DNA from 4 places in the Kitasatospora sp. NPDC127111 genome. Region 1 is predicted to be linked to each of the others. Evidence: riboswitches for the same ligand, from Rfam matches in the RefSeq annotation. Region 1 holds a riboswitch; each other region holds the start of a gene.
What was found. A riboswitch is a leader RNA that binds a small molecule or an ion and turns the genes downstream of it on or off. The one in region 1 is predicted to bind S-adenosylmethionine.

Region 1 (4,858 bases):
GATTTGCCAGGTGGTGCGCGGCTCAGCAGCCGCCGGCCACCGCCGGAATGATCGAGACGCTCGCGCCGTCCTTGATCTCGGTCGCCAGGCCCTCCGCGAAGCGCACGTCGTCGTCGTTCACGTAGACGTTGACGAAACGGCGCAGCTTGCCGGTGTCGTCGAGGATGCGGGCGGAGATCCCGGCGTGGTTGCGCTCCAGGTCGGCGATGACGTCACCCAGGGTGGCGCCCTCGGCGGCCACCTCGGCGGCGCCGCCGGTGTAGGTGCGCAGGATGGTCGGGATGCGGACGTTGGCGCTCATGGGGGCTTCTCCTTGCGGCGGGGCGGCGGGTGGCCGCGGGTGGGTGGCGGCGAGCGGTGGCGGGGGTCAGGCGGAGGCGAGGCCGGCGTCGCGGAACGAGGCCAGCGTCGGGCGGATGACCGCGGTCATCCCGGCGTCGGAGACCGCGTCCAGGGTCTTCAGGCCGTCACCGGTGTTGATCGCGACGGTCTCCTTGGCCGGGTCCAGCTGACCGGTCTCGACCAGCTTCTTCAGCACGCCGACGGTCACCCCGCCCGCGGTCTCGGCGAAGACGCCCTCGGTGCGGGCCAGCAGCTTGATCGCGGCCACCACCTCGGCGTCGGTCACGTCCTCGACGGCGCCGCCGGTGCGGCGGGCGATGTCCAGCACGTACGGGCCGTCGGCCGGGTTGCCGATCGCCAGCGACTTGGCGATGGTGTCCGGCTTGACCGGCCGGATCACGTCATGGCCGGCCTTGAACGCCGCCGACACCGGCGAGCAGCCCGCGGCCTGGGCGCCGAAGATCCGGTACGGCCGGTCCTCGACCAGACCGAGCTTGATCAGCTCCTGCAGCCCCTTGTCGATCTTCGTCAGCTGCGAGCCCGAGGCGATCGGGATCACGATCTGCTCCGGCAGGCGCCAGCCCAACTGCTCGCAGATCTCGTACGCCAGCGTCTTGGAACCCTCGCCGTAGTACGGGCGGAGGTTGACGTTGACGAAGCCCCAGCCCTCGCCGGCCGGGTCGCCGATCAGCTCCGAGCAGAAGCGGTTCACGTCGTCGTAGTTGCCCTCGATGCCGACCAGCTCACCGCCGTAGACACCGGCCATCACGACCTTGCCCTGCTCCAGGTCGTGCGGGATGAACACGCAGGACTTGAAACCGGCCCGGGCGGCGGCCGCGCCCACCGCGCCGGCCAGGTTGCCGGTCGAGGAGCAGGACAGCGTGGTGAAGCCGAACGCCCGCGCCGCCTCGATCGCGCAGGCCACCACGCGGTCCTTGAACGAGTGCGTCGGGTTGCCCGAGTCGTCCTTGACGTGCAGCTGGGCGGTGAACCCGAGCTCGCGGCCCAGGTTGTCCGCCTTCACCAGCGGGGTCCAGCCGGGGTTCAGGTTGGGCTTCGAGGCGACGTCCGCCGGCACCGGCAGCAGCGGCGCGTAGCGCCAGATCGAGGCCGGACCGGACTCGATCCGCTTGCGCAGCTCCTCCGCGGCCTCGCTGCCGAAGTCGTACGCGATCTCCAGCGGCCCGAAGCACTCCAGGCAGGCGAAGCTCGGACCGAGCGGGAAACGGGTACCGCACTCGCGACAGGACAGGGCGGCGGCGGGGCCGAGGTCAACGGTTGCGGGTGCGACGGTGTCGAAAGCCATGATGGCGGAGGCCTCTCTCCTCATCTTCCCCGTGGCGCGGTCGCGCCACGGGCCGGAATTGGCACCTGTCCCGCCGGGGCCTGGACGACAGCCGCGCGAGAAGGTTGCCGGGACGTCAACGGGCCGTTCCCTCAGTCCCTCTGGATGAGCTCTGTGAAGTTGTGGTCATGCTCAGCGGTGACCCCGGCGTGCGAAGGTCCGACCGCTGTACGAAGACTGTATCCGAAGGCGTCAACCGTGAACGGGACCGTCCGCCACGCGAGATGGCGCGTCCCACCCGTCCCCGGCCCGCCGCCGTCCGGCCCCGAACCCGCCCCGAACCCGACCTCGAACCCGCCGCCCGCACCCCGATCCGAGCCCGGCCCCCACCCGGACCCGAGCCCGAGCCCGAACCCGCCGCCCGAACCCGCCGAGGAGAGACCCGTGCCCGCCGACCCGACACCCGAGCTCCTCCCGCAGGCGGCGTCCTGGCTGCGCCGCCGCTCGTGGAGCGCGGCCGACCGGCCGGTGCGCACCCTGCTGGACGCCAAGCGGGCCGCCGGCCGCGCGGGCACCGTCAGCGTCGTCCTGCCCGCCCTGGACGAGGAGGCCACCGTCGGCGACATCGTCCGCACCATCCGCCGCGAGCTGATGGAACGCCTGCCGCTGGTCGACGAACTCGTCGTGGTCGACTCCGGCTCCGCGGACGACACCGCCGCGGCGGCCGCCGCGGCCGGCGCCCGGGTGGTCCACCGCGACGACATCCTGCCCCGGCTGCCCGCCGCCCCCGGCAAGGGCGAGGTGCTCTGGCGCTCGCTGCTGGTCACCAGCGGCGAGATCGTCTGCTTCGTCGACGCCGACCTGCGCGAGTTCGACCCCGCCTTCGTCTCCGGCATCGTCGGCCCGCTGCTCACCGAACCGGACATCCAGCTGGTCAAGGCCATGTACGACCGACCGCTGGAGACGGACGGGGCGGTCGTGCCCGCGGGCGGCGGCCGGGTCACCGAACTGGTCGCCCGCCCGCTGCTCAACCTGCACTGGCCGGAACTCGCCGGTTTCGTCCAGCCGCTCGGCGGCGAGTACGCGGCCCGCCGCTCCCTGCTCGAACGCCTCCCGTTCCCCACCGGCTACGGCGTGGAGCTGGGCCTGCTGGTCGACGCCCTGGAGACGGCCGGACTGGACGCCCTCGCCCAGGTGGACGTCGGGGTCCGCCACCACCGGCACCAGGACAGCCAGGCGCTCGGCCGGATGGCCGCCACCATCTACCGCACCGCCCTCGAACGGCTCGACCGCACCCACCGGCTCAAGGCGTCCGCCGACCTGGTGCGCCCGCTGCTCACCCAGTTCACCCGCGACCCGCGCGCCCTCCCCCAGCCCCCGGGCGGCGGAACCCCCATCTTCACCCCCCGCACCTACGGGATCACCGCCCTGGAACGGCCCCCGATGCACACCGTCCCCGAGTACGTGACCCGGCACCTCCCCCGCTGAGGGGTTTGCGGCCGCGGACCCACGGCAACATCCCACTCATGGGCGATCTCACGACCGAGCGTTCGAGTCAGACCGGCACCGCCCCCGTCCTGGTGGCCTCCAACCGGGGACCGGTGTCGTTCGGCACGGCGGACGACGGCACGCTGACCCTCCGCCGGGGCGGAGGAGGCCTGGTCTCCGGGCTCTCCGCCATCGACGACCCGGACGCCGTCTGGGTCTGCGCGGCCCTCGGCGACGCCGACCGCAGAGCCGCCCGGGAGGCACCCGACGGGCGGCTCGACCGGGCCGGCCACGACGTCGGCGGGCAGGCCGTCCGGATGCTGGACATAGATCCCGAGACCTTCGCCCGCGCCTACAACGGCGTGGCCAACTCGACCCTCTGGTTCGTCCACCACCTGCTCTACGACACCCCGACCGCACCCGCCTTCGACGCCGGCTTCCGCGCCGAATGGCAGGCCTACACCGCCTACAACACCGCGTTCGCCGAGGCGCTCGCCGCCGAGGCAGCCCGCGGCGCCGCCGTCCTGGTCCAGGACTACCACCTCTCGCTGACCCCGGCCCTGCTCCGCGCCGCCCGGCCCGACCTGCGGATCGGCCACTTCTCGCACACCCCCTGGGCGCCGCCCGAGTACTTCCGGCTGCTGCCCGACGACGTCGCCGAGGCCGTCCTCACCGGCATCCTCGGCGCCGACCGGGCCGGCTTCCTCACCCGCCGCTGGGCCCTGGCGTTCGCCGACTGCTGCGAGCGGCTCCTCGGCGCCACCGTCGACCGCGCCGCGCTCACCGTCACGCACGCCGGCCGCACCACGCGCCTCGGCGTCCACGCGCTCGGCGCCGACGCCGACTTCCTGCGCGAGCGGGCCCACCGCCCGGACGTCGAGGAACGCCTCGCCGCGCTCCGCGCGGCCGTCGGCGACCGGCGCACCGTCGTCCGGGTCGACCGCACCGAGCTGAGCAAGAACATCGTCCGCGGCTTCCAGGCCTACCGGCACCTGCTGCGCACCCGGCCCGAGTGGCGGGACCGGGTGGTGCACATCGCCTTCGCCTACCCGTCCCGGACCGACCTGGCCGAGTACCGCGACTACACCGCCCAGGTCCGGCGGCTCGCCGACGAGATCAACGCCGAGTTCGCCACCCCCGCCTGGCAGCCGCTGATCCTGCACGTCAACGACGACTTCCCGCGCTCGCTGGCCGCCTACCGGCTGGCCGACGTCGCCCTGGTCAACCCGATCCGCGACGGCATGAACCTGGTCGCCAAGGAGGTGCCCGTGGTGTCCGACCGCGGCTGCGCCCTCGTGCTCTCCCGCGAGGCCGGCGCGCACGCCGAACTCGCCGACGACGCGCTGACGGTCAACCCCTACGACGTGATCGCCACCGCCGAGGCCCTGCACACCGCGCTCGGCATGCCGGCCGACGAGCGCGCCGAGCGGACCAAGCGGCTCGCCGCCGCGGCGACCGCGCTCCCGCCCCAGCAGTGGTTCCTCGACCAGCTCGACGCGCTCGACGACCTCGGCTGAGGCCGCGGGCTCACGGGGCCCCGGCGGACCGGCCGAGCTCCGCCGCCAGCCGCTCCAGCAGCGCCGCCACGCCGGCCGGGCCCTCGACCACCAGGTCGGCCCGGTCGGCGAGCTCCTTCACCGGCGCGTCGCCCACCGCGCCGCTGCACACCAGCAGCCCGGCCAGACCGTCCCCGCGCAGCTCCTCCACCGCCGCGAAGGCCGCCACGTCCCCCAGGTCGTCACC
Region 2 (4,858 bases), on a different contig from region 1:
AGGGCGCCACCTCGTGGGCGATGGACCGGATCATGAGCGGCGAGGCCTCCCCCGCCCAGGTGGCCGGCTTCATGGTGGCGCTGCGGGCCAAGGGCGAGACCGTCGACGAGGTGGCCGGCCTGGTCGACGCGATGTACGCGCACGCCGAGCCGCTCTCCGTCCCCGGCCCGGCGGTGGACATCGTCGGCACCGGCGGCGACCGGGCCAAGACCGTCAACATCTCCACCATGTCCGCGATCGTCGCCGCGGCCGCGGGCGCCAAGGTGGTCAAGCACGGCAACCGGGCCGCCTCCTCGGCGAGCGGCTCCTCGGACGTGCTGGAGAAGCTCGGCATCGCCCTCGACCTCTCCGCCCGGCGGGTCGCCGAGGTGGCCGAGGAGGTCGGGCTCACCTTCTGCTCCGCCGCGAAGTTCCACCCGTCGATGCGGCACGCCGCCACCGCCCGGCGCGACCTCGGGGTGCCGACCGCGTTCAACATCCTGGGACCGCTGACCAACCCGGCGCGGGTGACCGCGCACGCGATCGGCTGCTTCGACACCCGGCTGGCCGGGCTGATCGCCGGCGTGCTGGCCCGGCGCGGTGCCACGGCGCTGGTCTTCCGGGGCGACGACGGCCTCGACGAGCTGACCATCACCACCACCTCGCGGGTCTGGATCGTCTCCGGCGGAGAGGTCACCGAGACCGCCTTCGACCCGCGTGAGGTCGGCATCGAACCGGTCGGCATCGAGGCGCTGCGCGGAGCCGACCCGGCGTACAACGCGGAGGTCGCCCGCCGGCTGCTGGCCGGGGAGCGCGGGCCGGTGCGCGACGCCGTCCTGCTGAACACCGCGGCCGGACTGGTGGCCCTGGACCTCACCGCCGCGCCGCTCGCCGAGCAGCTGGCGGCGGGCATGGAGCGGGCCGCGGCGGCCATCGACTCGGGCGCCGCGCTGGACGTCCTGAAGCGCTGGTCGGAGGCCACCGCCAAGGCGTGAAGCGGGAGTTGCGGTCCCGCGGGGAAGCCGCCCCGCGGGACCCTCCCGTCCCGGAGGCGGGGGGCGAGTAGCTGTCCGGATGGCGGAACGGCGTTTGACCACTCGCCGGACGCGACCTAGAGTCCTGCCCAGGTCATGAGTGACAGCGTCAAGCCCCAGCTTGCTGTCCGGCAACCCTCCGTCCGTGGCGGGGTGCCCTGGGTGAGGACCGGGTCCCGCGGCAATCCGTCCGCGTGACAAGCGCGGACGCCGGCTGACACGCACTCCCGGGGTCCTTGACCCGTACCAGGAGTGCATCCCGATGTCCCTCTCCACCGAAATCTGCGCCCCGCTCGCCGTCCTCGGCCACGACGTCGAGGTCCCGCTCGCCAGCGGTGCGAAGGTCGGCTACGCGGCGCTCGACTACGCCGCCAGCTCCCCGGCACTCCAGCGGGTCTGGGACGACGTCGCCGCCTACGCCCCCTACTACGGCAGCGTGCACCGCGGCGCCGGCTACCTCTCCCAGCTCTCCACCGACCTGTTCGAGCAGAGCCGCCGCACCGTCGCCGAGTTCCTCGACCTGCGCGAGGGTGACCAGGTGGTCTTCACCCGGGCCACGACGGACTCGCTCAACCTGCTGGCCCGCGCCGTCCCGGCGGGCACCCGGGTGTTCGCCTTCGAGACCGAGCACCACGCCTCGCTGCTGCCCTGGGCCCACGCCGGCCTGGACGTCACCTACCTGCGGGCCCCGCGCTCGCGGGCCGCGGCGGTCGCCGCCCTGGACGCCGCGCTGACCGGGGCGCCCGAGGGCCCCAAGCTGCTCTGCGTCACCGGCGCCTCCAACGTCACCGGCGAGCTCTGGCCGGTCGCCGAGCTCGCCGCGACCGCCCACCGGCACGGCGCCCGGGTGGTGCTGGACGCCGCGCAGCTCGCCCCGCACCACCGGGTCTCGGTGCGCGACCTGGACGTGGACTGGATCGCCTTCTCCGGGCACAAGATCTACGCGCCGTTCGGCGCCGGGGTGCTGGCGGGCCGCGCCGACTGGCTGGACGCGGCCGAGCCGTACCTGGCCGGCGGCGGCGCCACCCGTACGGTGGCCCGGGAGACCGACGGCTCGGTGGCCGTGCGGTGGCACACCGGTCCGGCCCGGCACGAGGCCGGCTCGCCCAACGTGATCGGTGCCTACGCCATCGCCTCGGCCTGCCGGGCGCTGACCGAGGCGGGCTGGGACGCGCTGGAGGCCCGCGAGCAGCAGCTGGTCGCCCGGCTGAAGGCCGGCCTGGCGGAGGTCCCGCAGGTGAAGGTGCTGAACCTGTTCGGCGCCGACTCGGCCCGCGTGGGCGTGCTCTCCTTCGTCGTCCAGGGCTGGAACAGCTCGCACTTCTCGGCCGCGCTCTCCGCCGAGTACGGCATCGGCGTGCGCGACGGGCTGTTCTGCGCGCACCCGCTGGTGCGCGCGCTGCTGAACGACGACGCGCCGGCGGTCGATTCGACGTGCGGTGCCCCGGATCCCTCGCTCCCGGGCGAGCGGAGCCTCAACGCGATCCGGGTCAGCTTCGGCGCCGGCACCCCGGACGAGCACATCGACCGCTTCCTGGCCGCCGTCCGCGAGCTGGTCACGGACGGCGCGGCCTGGAACTACCGCAACGAGGGCGGCCGTTGCGTCCCCACCGGGCAGATCGACAGGGGCCGCCGAGAGGGCTGAGCGCTACTCGTCGAGGCCGAGCGCGAAGGCGGCCTCCAGGTCGTGCTGGGAGTAGGTGCGGAAGGCGATCTGGGTCTCGGTGTGGGCCACGCCCGGGACCTTGTTCAGCCGGCCGGGGATCACCTCGGCCAGGTCGTCGTGCCGGCGCACCCGCACCATCGCCACCAGGTCGTAACCACCGGTGACCGAGTAGACCTCGCTGACGCCCTCGATGGCGGCGATCGCCTCGGCGATCTCCGGGATGCGGTCGACGCTGGTCTTGATCAGGACGATGGCGGTGATCACTGTGGGCTCCTTTGTGAGGTGCCGCCAGGGTAGCGGGCGTCAGCCCCGCCGGCGCGGGGGGCGGGTGGCCAGGGTGCAGCCGTACAGGAAGCCCGCCGAGAAGCCGATCACGTGCACCAGGTAGGCCACCCCGGCCCCGGCGGAGTGCACCGACCACCACTGCAGGGCGAACCAGAGCCCGAGCACCAGCCAGGCCGGGAACCGCAGCGGCAGGAAGAACAGCAGCGGGACGAGCGTGGTCACCCGGGCCCGCGGGTGGAAGCGCAGGTAGGCGCCGAGGACGGCCGAGATCGCGCCCGAGGCACCGATCAGCACCCGGGTCGAGTCCGGCGAGTGCGCCTCGGCCAGCGCGAAGCCGTAGGTGGCCAGCGAGCCGGCGGCCAGGTAGAAGAGGGCGAACCTGGCCCGGCCGAGCCGTTCCTCGACGGTGGGGCCGAAGACGTGGAGGAAGAGCAGGTTGCCCAGCAGGTGCAGCCAGCCGGCGTGCAGGAAGAGGGAGCTGAGCACCGACAGGGCCGGGTGCTTGCCCGGCGTCGCCGCCGCCGGGCAGCCGGGTACCGGGTCGGGGGCCTCGGCGAGCTGTTCGGCGGTCAGCGGGTGCCCGGCCAGCAGCTCCGCCGGTACGGCGCCCCAGCGCTGCTCGTACCGCTGCTCCGCGCAGACCCGGTCGTGGCCGCGGCCGTACAGCGGATTGAGTCCGGCGGCCGGGCCGAGCAGGAAGACCACGGTGTTGAGCGCGATCAGCGCGTAGCTGACGGCCGGGACGGGCACGGCCGGGCGGCCGCCCCGCGCACCGGTGTGGTCGAGGACCGGGATCGCCATGGGGCCAAGCATCCCTCCGCCCGGCCCGGGTGACACCGGGCTTACGGCAGGTGGGCTAGGGAGCCACCGCGGGGTGCCGATGGTCGTAACCGGTCGTCGGCGTGGTTGCCCCAGGCAATAGGCTTGGGGCGGGCATTCCCGCCTCCCGCCGCCGACGCCGGGGCTCCGGGGGGAGCGCCTGAGCCCACCCAGGGACCACCCGAGAGGATCCCCGATGACCGTCCCCGCCCTGACCGCCGAGACGCGCTGGCGCTGCACCCTGTGCGGCAACCTGACCCGCTTCGACGTGACCCGGACCGCCCGGGTGACCGAGTTCCTCCACTTCGACCTGGCCGGCGAGTCCAAGGTGGAGGAGACCGAGGTCCACAGCGAGACCGTCGAGTCGGTGCGCTGCCGCTGGTGCAACGCGGTGGACCAGGTCGAGCTGGTGGCCCGCCCGGGTGCCGAGGCCGACGAGGCCGCCGAGCAGGGTTGATGCCCGGCCCGTGCGGTAGGCGGCGGTGTGCGGCACGGCCGCCCGCCGCACGGGACAATACAGACAGAGCGCACGGAGCGTGACGACGAGGGCGGCCGCCGTCGGCCGTACCCACTGGACCAGGATCGGAGCCGAGGACGTGGTGGACGCAGCGAAGGAGCCCGCCGGGCCGCAGGGGCGGCAGCCCGCTGTGGACGCGCAGGCGCCGGACGCGGCCGAGGAAGCCACGTCCGCCCCCGCGGCCCCCGCCGGGGCGGCCGCCGACGGGCCCGCGACCGGCGAGGAGTCCGGCGGTGACGAGCCGGCGGAAGACGGCTCCGCGCCGGCGGAGCAGGCCGCCGAGAAGCTCGACCGGCCGCTGCCCGAGGGCGTGCGCCGCCGGGTGGTCGGCCTCGCCGCCGACGCGCTCGGCGGGCTGCCGCCTGGCGAGCTGCCCCAGTCGCTGCGCCAGTACGCCAAGTTCACCCCGGCCCGGCGGGCCAAGTACGCGGCCACCGCGCTGGCCGCCGCGCTGGAGTCCGAGCCGGCCTTCCGGGTGCGGATAGCGGAGCGGCTGCGGCTGGGCCAGCCCGATCTGGTGAAGGCGCTGGAGTCGGGCAGCGTGCCCGGGGCCGCCGA
Region 3 (4,858 bases), on a different contig from region 1:
CCGAGTGCGTCCAGGCCCGGCAGTTCGGCGGTGATGTTCTCCACCGCGCCGTTGTTGGAGGAGGTGACCACGATCTCGAACCCGGTCAGCCGCGGGTCCAGCCGGACGACGTAGCGCCGGTGCCTGCCCTGCCGGTCGAGGCCCTGCCACGCGCGGCCGGTGAACGCCTGCCCCGGCCGGTCGAAGGAGGCCATGACGGCCGCCCGTTCGACCACCAGGGCGGCCACCAGGTCGCGCAGCATCGTGGTCTTGCCCGTGCCCGGCGGACCGTTCACCGAGAACATCCCGCCCTCGGTGCCGGTGCGGTCGGCGAGCATGCGGTCCACCGCGAACTGCTGGCTCAGCGCGAGCGGGAAGCGCGCGGGTGAGGGCCACCGGCCGGCCGGCACCAGAGCCGGGGCCACCCCGGCCAGGACGGCCTCGCGCGCCTGCCGCACGTCGGTGCGTGCCCCCACGTCGACCGAGTCCCGCTCGGTCAGGTAGGCGTCCAGCGCCGGCCCGAGCCCTTCGCCGGCCGCCGCCCGCACCCGGGCCAGGTCGGGTGGAAGAAGGCTGTTCAGGAACGGCGCGGCGACGGTGGCCTTCGCCCGCGGGTCACGCGGACGGTGGACCAGCCGGCTGCGCACGCGGATCACCCGCGGCCTCAGGTGCGCCTCGACCCCGCACAGGTCCGCGATCTGTGCGGTCAGCGCGACCAGGTCGGCGAGACCCACTGCCCGCGGACCCGCATCGTCCGCCCCGTCGGGCGGACCCGCGTCCGGGGTCGCAGGCGCGGCGGCGTGCCCGGAGCCGGCCGGGCGGCCGTCCTCCGGGCCGTCCGGCTCATCCGGGTCCTCTGCGTGCTCCGCGGCGGGACGGCGGGCAGCGGCCCAGTCGGCGGCGCGCCGTACGAGCGGTTCCGCGGCGCCCTGCCATGCGGCGCCGGCGACCTCGCCGAACAGCGCCCCCACCGCGCCCACGGCCGCGCCGCCCAGGATCTCGGCCAGCAGCTGCCGCCAGGCGGAGGCCCGGGACGCGGACGCGGGATCCGCCGCAGCTTGCGGGTGGGACGGCTGCCCGGGCACCGGTCCCGAGCCGGGGGAGTAGGGGATGCGGACGGCGGTCAGCTTGTCGATCGCGTTGCCGAACGCGTCGTTCAGGTCCTCGAAGCCGTCCAGCCACCCCGGCACGGACGGCCCGGGATCGAAGAGCCGACCGGTTGCCCACCCGCACGCGGAGATCACCGACGTGTCCTCCACCGGCCGGCCCTCATCGTCCAGGACCAGGGCGAACATGGCGCTCTGCCCCGACAGCACCAGCTCCGCCTGCGGCACCCCGGGGTCGGGGTCGGTCCCCTCGGGCAGCACCGTGATCATCGCCTGGCGCAGCAGCTCCAGGTCGAAGACGCCGCCGTACACCTCGTGGCGCCACATCTTGCCGTAGGGAGCCCGGCGCTTCGCCGTCGCCGGGTGGTCCGGATGCCACGGCAACGGCAGGCGCTCCTGGCCCGGTTGTGGGTCCAGGTCCACGACGTACTCGTCCGCGGGCCCGGAGCGCGCGGCACGGCGCCGGCGCGGCAGCGAGGGGATGCCCGGAGGGCTGAACAGCTCGATCGCCCGCCAGCACTCCAGCACGGCCTCCCGGTGACGGTCCCGCACGTGTCCGTTCCGCACTCATTGCCCCCGTGTCGAATGCGCGGCACGCGGCCGCTTCGTGTGCCGATCAGCTGCCCGCAGAATCTACCGGACGCCGGCCCCCGGGCCGAGTGGGCTGATCACCGCCCTGTCGAGGCGTCAGGGACCCTGGCCTGTCGGCATATCGGAGGCGGAGTGGCCTCCTCCTCCCGGAGCTGCCCGGCAGCACGGCAGCCACGGCCCGGTGGAGCCGACGGGCGGTGCGCCGGCACGGAGGGCACGAAGCACCCGGGCGTGAAGGCGGGGAGGTTTGGCGGGGCGGCCGGGGAATCTTGTATGGTTCCTCGCGAATCATCCAGAGGGGTGGAGGGACCGGCCCTACGAAGCCCCGGCAACTCCCCGGTCGACCCGGCGTGCGAAGTACGCGCCGTGCCGCCCGGGATCAGTGCCAACTCCGGCCTGTCGCCAACGTGGCGCGGGAAAGATGAGGAGACACGGTGCTCTCTGTGCTGTCCTTCGCCCGGGCGCTTCCCGCCCCGGCCCTTCCGCGTACCCGTCTCGTGCCCGGCGCAGGCAATCGGCCGACTTCTCCGGCCCGTCCTCGCTGACCGCCCCCGCTCCCCGCGCGGGAGCCCCCCCTGGGCGGACCCCCCCGCCGCTCACGGGATTTCGAGACTGGAGTACCCATCCATGGACATCACGAGCGGCGTCGGCGTGCTCGACAAGGCCACCTCGATCCTCGGCACCCTGGAGGCCGGGCCGACCACCCTGGCCGGACTCGTCGCCGCCACCGGCTTGGCGCGGCCCACCGCCCACCGGCTCGCGGTCGCGCTGGAACACCACCGCCTGGTCAGCCGGGACCTGCAGGGCCGGTTCGTGCTCGGCCCCCGGCTCGCCGAGCTCTCGGCGGCCGCCGGCGAGGACCGGCTGCTGGCCGCCGCCGGTTCGGTCCTCACCCACCTGCGGGACGTCACCGGGGAGAGCGCGCAGCTCTACCGCCGCCAGGGCGAGGTCCGCATCTGCGTGGCCGCCGCCGAGCGGCTCTCCGGACTTCGCGACACCGTCCCCGTCGGCGTCACCCTCCCCATGAAGGCCGGCTCCGCCGCCCAGATCCTGCTCGCCTGGGAGGAGCCCGAGCGCCTCCACCGCGGTCTCCAGGGCGCCCGTTTCACCGCCACCGCCCTGAGCGGCGTACGGCGCCGCGGCTGGGCGCAGTCCGTCGGTGAACGCGAGCCGGGGGTGGTCTCCGTGTCCGCGCCCGTCCGCGGCCCGTCCAACCGGGTGGTGGCCGCGGTCTCCGTCTCCGGTCCGGTCGAACGCCTCTCGCGCCACCCCGGCGCGCACGTCTCCCAGGTCGTCGTCGAGGCGGGACACCGCCTCACCGAAGCCCTCCGCCACTCCTGAACGGCCCGCGGCGCTTCCTGACGCCGCCGCGCCGCCGCCGGGGGCGCCGGCGGCGGGCGGGTCAGTCGAGCTCGTTCTTGTGGACGACACCACCCTTGACGATGAGGCAGTGGACGCTAGCGCGGGGCTGCGCGTGCCGCCTCGGGGAGGGCGGCCGCCGGGGCTCCGGGGTGGCGGGGGCCGAGCAGGACGACCACGCCGTCGGGGTGCGGTGCCGGGCGGGTGACCGGGCGCCAGCCGTGCCGCAGGTAGAAGTCGAGCGGCCCGCCGGCGGCGGCCGTGGTGAACAGCCAGAGCCGGCCGCGGGGCGCTGCCGCGCTCACCGCGTTCAGCAGGGCCGTTCCCAGGCCCTGGCCGGCGTGGTCGGGGTGGACCGCCAGTTCGTCGATCTTCAGGGCACCGCCCAGCAGGTCGCGGGTGCCGCGCTCGCCGAGGCCCTCGGTGGCGTGGCGGTAGGAGCCTTCGGAGGGGAAGGGCTCCGGCGTGGTCCAGGCGGTGGCGAATCCGACGAGACGACCGTCGGCGCGGCGGGCGGCGGCCGCGGTGAACCCCGGTCGGTCGGCGTCCCGGCCCAGTCGGTCCAGGAACTCGTCGGCCAGGTGGGCGGGTTCGTTCCACGGCGGTCGGCCGAAGGCCTGCGCGTACACGTCGCGGACGTCGGCGGCCCGGCCGAGCAGCGCGGTCCGGTCCACCCGGCGCACGTCGACGGCGGTGGTACGACGCGCGCCGTGGCCGGCGACGGAGTCGTCGCGGGACGACTCGATGCCCGGCGCCCCCGGTGATCCCGTCATCGGCCCCAGCTCCCCCTTTTTGCTTATGGAATGCAGCTGCATCATATAAGCAATAAGCCTGCGCCTGGGAGTTCTTGACCGAAAGCGGGGGAACGTGAAAGGGCGCGGGGGCGGCGCCGTGCGGGTGTACCCGGCCCGGGCGGGAATCAGGCGGGGTGGCCTGCCTCGATGTCGGAGACGTCCCGGTAGGACAGCACCGACGCGCCGGTGGGCGGGGCACTGACGGCCACCGGCGCCAGCAGCAGGCCGGTGTGGTCGCCCCAGTCCGCGCAGTCGATGACGCGGCCCACGAACCAGGCCGGCGCGTCCGCGAGGACCGGCACGCCGTAGGGCCCGTGGTACCACTCCACGCGGGCGAACTTGTCGGTGTCGTCGCCGCTCCGCCCGCCGAACAGTTCGGCCAGCCCCTGCCCGTGCGGCAGCAGGTGGACGCCCAGCGCGTCGGCCGCCAGGGCGGCGTCGTACGTGTGGTTCGCCTTGGAGATCCACACCACGAACCGCGGAGGGTGGATGGAGCACTGCCCCGCGAACCCGACCAGGCACCCCGCCGGCGGTGGACCGGGAGCGGTCACCACGTAGACCGGCTGGTCCAGCAGATCCGTGAACGCGTCGAACTCGCCCATGTCCTCAGCCTAGGGTCATGCCGCGGCGGGCGCCGACCGAGGCCGGGCGGCCGCCCCGTTCCGCCTGCGGGCCCTGCGGAGCGCGGAGCGGCCGTGCGGCCCGCCGGTGGCCGCCGGTGACCCGGGAGGGGTTCGCGGGTCGGCCGGATCAGGGCCGAGGCCGAGGGTGCGGAGCCGTCCGCACGCGGGCCGGTCCGCCCGGGACCGCCGGACGGCAGGAAGCCGACGGTCCGTCCACGGACGTGCGGTGTGAGAGCCTACGGTGGGGAGTCGCAGGTGTGCCGCGAGCGGCGGAGGAAGCGGGGGAGACATGGGATCTGGCGGGCTCGTGGGCGTCGGGCTGGCCCCGGCGGACACCGCTGGGCACCTCCTGGAGAAGATCCGGGAGGGCAACGGGTACGCCCGAACGAGGAAGAAGCGTTTCCGC
Region 4 (4,858 bases), on a different contig from region 1:
GGTGGCCGGGCGCGTCGGCAGCAGGGCGCGGCCGCCCGGCAGGCCGGAGAGGTGACGCAGCGCCGCGTGCCGCTCCCACCGGTCCTCGCTGCGCGCGCGGGTGGCGCATTCGGCGGCGGTGAGCGGCCGAAGACCGTGCGCCTCCGCCAGGTCGAGCAGGCACGCCGCCTCCGCCGCGGCGACGGGCGGCAGGAGCCTGCTGCGCAGCGCCGCGCTCGCACGGTTCCGGTGGCCCGCGGCGACGGTGACCGCCCAGGCCTCGGCGAGGGCGCTGCGCAGCATCGGGTCGCCGTCGGCGGCGGTCACCAGCGCCAGGGGGTCGTGCGCCGTGCCGGCCCGCGCCGCTCGGCGCAGCTCGGCCGCCCGGAGGTCGTCGGGAGCGAGCGTGTGGGTGCCGAGGCGGTCCGCGCCGCGGCCGTACTCGGCCCGGGCGAGCAGCGACAGGAGGTCGTCGCCCTCCGGCGCCGGCGCACCGGGATTCCACCAGTGGTGCCGCCACTGGGCCACCGTGTCGAGGACGGCCGGGTCTGCGGCGCTGATGTGGTCGGCCGGGCTGGAGGTGTCACGCGGCATCGGGGTGGGCCCTTCCTCGGTGGCGCTGCCACCCGGGTTCGGAACCGGGGCCCCGAGCGGATGGGACGGGCTCCGAAAAGCCGCTCGGTCGGGCCGGAGAGGGGCCCGTGGCATCATCGGGAAGCACCGGCACCTCCGATCCCAGTCGCCACCGGCGACCGCGGAAACGTGCCGGAACCGGAGGATCCCGTGCCTCGAGTCGTGGTCGTCAGCCCGCCGTTCCGCTCGCACGCCGCACCGCTGAGCGTCCTGGGCGCGGCGTTGCGCGACGCCGGGGCCGACGTGACGCTGGCCTGCGCACCGGCCTTCGCCGACCTGGCCCGCGACCACGGCCTGGGCTTCGCCGAGCTCACCGTCACCCGCAACGCCAACCACGGCATCGCGGAACGGACCTTGCGGGCCGGCCGCGAAGCCGAACGGCTCCGGGAGTTCCTGGACGCGACCCGCGACGGCGCCGTCGCGGCCCTGCTCACCCAGGCGCGTCACCGACGGGACGACCTGCTCGCCGACCCCGACCGGATCCTCGCGGAGATCCGCGACCTCGACCGGAGGGCGCGCCCCGACTGGTACCTGGTGGACCAGCTCAGCTACCCGGTGACGCTGGCCATGCACTGCCTGGACCTGCCCTACGCCACGTTCTGCCCCGGCCACCCCAGCTACCTCCCGGCCGGCCCGGAGGCGTACTTCGGACTGCCCTACGCCTGGCCCGACTCGGTCCGTCCCGAGCCGGCGGACCTCGTGCGGCTGCGGGACGCGGCGGCCGGGAACGACCGGGCGTTCACCGAGGCGTTCCACCACGTGGTCCGGCGGCACTCGCCCGGGCGGCCGCTGCCCCAACGGGCCTTCGCGCTCTGCTCGCCGCACGCCGTGGTGTTCAACTACCCGCCGCTGCCCTGGCTCCCGGCCGCCCCGCCGGGCCCGGTGGCCGTCTACGCCGGTCACTGCACGGCGGAGTCGGCGAGCACCGGGCTCGACGACGGCTGGCAGACCACCGTCGCCCGCCTGACCCTTGGCGGGCGCCCACTGGTCCTGATCGCCTTCGGTACCTTCCTCTCGGCCCGCCACGACGTCCTGCGGACGGTCACCCGGGCGGCGCTCGAGTGCACCGCGGCGTCGGTGATCGTCGCCGCCGGCGACCGGGCCGACGAGCTCGCCCGCGATCCGTGGCTGGCGGCGGCGTCGCCGGAACGCCTGTGCGTCGCCGAGTCCGTGCCCCAGCAGGCGCTCCTGGCGCACGCCGCCGTGATGGTCCACCACGGCGGCAACAACTCCTTCACGGAGTGCCTGACGGCAGGCGTTCCGGCGCTCGTCCTGCCCTTCTCCAGCGACCAGTTCGCCATCGCCCACGATCTCGAACGCGCCGGTCTCGGCCTCTCGCGCGACCCGAACACCCTCGACGCCGAGACCGCCGGCGCCGCCCTCCGGGCCCTGCTGGCCACCGGCGGGCACGGCACCGGCGCCCAGCGGGCCGAGGTCCTGGCCGCCGGCCCGCACCGGGCGGCCGACCAGCTGGTCCGCGTCATGCGAGGCGTTCCCCGGGCGCCCGCACCGTCGTAGCCCCGCCCCCGGGCGGCCCACGGGTGCGCCTCGTCTCACCTCGCCTCGTCGCACCTCGCCTCGTCGCACCGACGCGACACGCCAAACGGTGCGTGATCGCTGCAAGTGTCGAACGGTTCCGTGGCCGGTGAACGTGGGAATCCGGAGGCACCGGCCTCCGGATACCGGATACGCGAAGGAGAACTGTCATGGACTTCCGCGACGAGCTTCCCGTCGACCACCGACTCGCGCGGGTCTACCGGGCCGGCGCGGGCCTGTGCGGCGTCGCCCTGCTGGTCTTCGGCTGCCTCGGTCTGTCCGACGGCCTGGCGTTCTTCAGCACCACCGGAGAGCGCGTGGCGGGCCTGTCGAGCAACGGCCTGCTCAGCCTGATCTCGATCGCCACCGCCGGGGTCCTGATCACCGGAGCCGTGATCGGCGGCAACACCGCCTCGACGACCAACATCGCGGTGGGCGGCCTGTTCGTGCTGAGCGGGTTCGTCAACCTCGCCCTGCTCGACTCCGGCGTCAACGTCCTGGCCTTCAGGATCCCCAACGTCGTCTTCAGCTTCGTCATGGGCCTGATCATCGCCACGTTCGGCATGTACGGTCGCGTCAGCGCCAAGTTGCCGCTCGACAACCCGTACTGGCGCCACCGGCACCCCGGATCGGTGCCCCCCGGAGTGGCGCGACAGCTCGCCTCCCCGCCCGGGCGAACAGGCGTCGCCGGCCCCGCGCGCTGACCCGCGGGGTAAGGGGACGCCGGCCCTGAAGACGCCTCACCGACCTCCCGCGCCCGGCGACCGGGCGGGCCGCAGGGCTGTGCCGGGCCGCCTGATTGACGGGGCGCCAGAGGGCGATTGACGGGATCTGTCGGATCTTCGTAGACTCGATTCGGCGAAGAATGTCAGCCCCCAGGCCCCGGCCGGCTGACTGGCAACCCCCACACTGCGGTGGGGTGCCCCGGGGATAAGCCTGGTGGCATGGCGTCATGCCGCAAGCGCGGTGACGGGCCCGGTCGGGCCGGGACGGAGAAGTTCGTGGTGCGGTGGGCGGTCGGGCGACGGGTCGTGGGCCTCCGGCTCGTGGCCAGGCTCGACGTCGACCTGCGGCGGCGGGCCAGCGCGCTCTGTCGCTGACGGCGACGGATCGGCGGGCGAGAGGTGTCCCGCGCGGTCCGTCCAGGTCGTCAAGCCTCGACCCCGCGTGACAGAGGAGCGCCCAGCGGCCGCCCTTTCGCGCGCCTGCTTCAGGAGTATCGATGTCTGCTGGCTCCCCGAGACCCCCGCGTGATCTTCCCGGTTCGCTGCCCGCCGGCCGGGAAGCGGAGTACCGCCGCCTGCGCGAGGCGCTGGACCGGTGTGCGGACGGCCTCGGAAGCGTGATCGCGCTGCACGGGTCGGTGGGCAGTGGCCGGAGCGAACTGCTGTACACGTTCACGGACGTGGCGGCGGAGCGGGGCGTCACGGTGCTGATGGGCACCGGTTCGCCGCTGGAACGGGAGTTCCCGCTGGGCCTGGCCCGGCAACTGCTGCAGAGCGCCCCGGTCGAGCCGCACGAGGCGGCCGCGGCGGAGGCCCTGCTGTCCCAGGGCGCGATCGAGGGCACGCGGCCGCGGTCGGCCGTCGCGGAGGGGGCGCACGGGCGGCTGGGCCAGCCGACCTTGGAGGGCCTGTTCCGGCTGGTCCGGTCCCTCGCGGAGCGGAAGCCCGTCCTGATCGCGGTGGACGACCGCCAGGACGCCGATCCCCAGTCGCTGGAGTTCCTGCTGTACCTGGTCCGGCGCACCCGCAATCTCGGCGTGCTGACCGTGCTCAGCTCGCGCGAGACCATGACGCCGCCGAACCCGTTCTTCGAGGTCGAGTTGGCGCGCCAGCCCCATCACCGGCAGATCAGGCTGGACGTGCTCTCGCCGGAGCTGGTCGCCGAGCTGTGCCGTGAACGCTTCGGCAGCTCCGCCGCGGCCGGCCTGGCGGCGAAGGCGTTCGACCTGACGGGCGGCAACCCGCTGCTCGTCCACAGCCTGCTGGACGACCAGGAGCGGGCCGGTGCGCCCGAGGAGCCGGTGGTCGGCGAGGGCTACCGGCGGGGGCTGATGCACTGCCTGCACCGCATCGACCCGCTGGCGCTGCGGTACGCGCGCGGGGTGGCGGTGCTCGGGCCCTACGCGACCCCGGCCCTGCTGGCCGAGCTGCTGCTCCTGCCGACGGACTCGCTGCCCCGTGCGCTGTACCTGCTGCACGCCGCCGGGCTGTTCCGCGACGGCGGGTTCCGCCATCCGACGGCCGCCGGCGACCTGCTCGCGGCCATGACACCGGCCGACCTCGCGGGCCTCCACCGGCGGGCGGGCGGGCTGCTGGACGCTGCGGGCGCGGAGGCACGCGAAGTGGCCGGCCACGTGCGGGCGGCCGAGGGATACCTGCGGACGTCGGGGTTGCCGGCGTCCGCGCAGGCCGGCCGGCCCGCGGGTGACACTCCCGGGCGGGTCGACGGCGTTCACGTCGGGGGGCGGAGCGGTTCGGACTTCGCCGACGGCCCGGACTTCGCCGACGGCCCGGAACGGCTTGACGGCCTGGAACGGTTCGACGACAGGGACCGAGCCGACGGCTCGGACCGGCTCGACGGCCCGGACCGATTCGGTCGGCGCGGCGGTCCGGTGGACCACGGCGGCGCGGAGCGGGTGCTCGACCCGGTGCCGCCCGAGGGGAGGGGCACACCGGCGCCGGAACCCGGCGGAGCGGGAGCCCCG

Region 2: another riboswitch for S-adenosylmethionine. It lies ahead of ACFVHB_RS31470 (aminotransferase class V-fold PLP-dependent enzyme); the one in region 1 lies ahead of thrC (threonine synthase).
Region 3: another riboswitch for S-adenosylmethionine. It lies ahead of ACFVHB_RS27260 (IclR family transcriptional regulator); the one in region 1 lies ahead of thrC (threonine synthase).
Region 4: another riboswitch for S-adenosylmethionine. It lies ahead of ACFVHB_RS15485 (AAA family ATPase); the one in region 1 lies ahead of thrC (threonine synthase).

Annotation. Positions count from the first base shown of each region.
Region 1 is NZ_JBHXTG010000139.1:4,337-9,194, reverse strand. It holds gene ACFVHB_RS39400 (ubiquitin-like small modifier protein 1) at 23-301, opposite strand; gene thrC (threonine synthase) at 368-1,648, opposite strand; SAM riboswitch class I at 1,666-1,799, opposite strand; gene ACFVHB_RS39390 (glucosyl-3-phosphoglycerate synthase) at 2,072-3,115, shown strand; gene ACFVHB_RS39385 (trehalose-6-phosphate synthase) at 3,154-4,632, shown strand; gene otsB (trehalose-phosphatase) at 4,643-4,858, opposite strand, start outside.
Region 2 is NZ_JBHXTG010000069.1:14,896-19,753, reverse strand. It holds gene trpD (anthranilate phosphoribosyltransferase) at 1-974, shown strand, start outside; SAM riboswitch class IV at 1,106-1,223, shown strand; gene ACFVHB_RS31470 (aminotransferase class V-fold PLP-dependent enzyme) at 1,276-2,658, shown strand; gene ACFVHB_RS31465 (Lrp/AsnC ligand binding domain-containing protein) at 2,662-2,943, opposite strand; gene ACFVHB_RS31460 (rhomboid family intramembrane serine protease) at 2,983-3,765, opposite strand; gene ACFVHB_RS31455 (hypothetical protein) at 3,980-4,240, shown strand; gene ACFVHB_RS31450 (NYN domain-containing protein) at 4,431-4,858, shown strand, end outside.
Region 3 is NZ_JBHXTG010000053.1:2,565-7,422, forward strand. It holds gene ACFVHB_RS27255 (AAA domain-containing protein) at 1-1,637, opposite strand, end outside; SAM riboswitch class I at 1,962-2,104, shown strand; gene ACFVHB_RS27260 (IclR family transcriptional regulator) at 2,304-3,017, shown strand; gene ACFVHB_RS27265 (GNAT family N-acetyltransferase) at 3,134-3,808, opposite strand; gene ACFVHB_RS27270 (flavin reductase family protein) at 3,955-4,431, opposite strand; gene ACFVHB_RS27275 (DUF4231 domain-containing protein) at 4,742-4,858, shown strand, end outside.
Region 4 is NZ_JBHXTG010000020.1:83,031-87,888, forward strand. It holds gene ACFVHB_RS15470 (glycosyltransferase) at 1-573, opposite strand, end outside; gene ACFVHB_RS15475 (glycosyltransferase) at 763-2,130, shown strand; gene ACFVHB_RS15480 (DUF4383 domain-containing protein) at 2,319-2,852, shown strand; SAM riboswitch class IV at 3,006-3,118, shown strand; gene ACFVHB_RS15485 (AAA family ATPase) at 3,371-4,858, shown strand, end outside.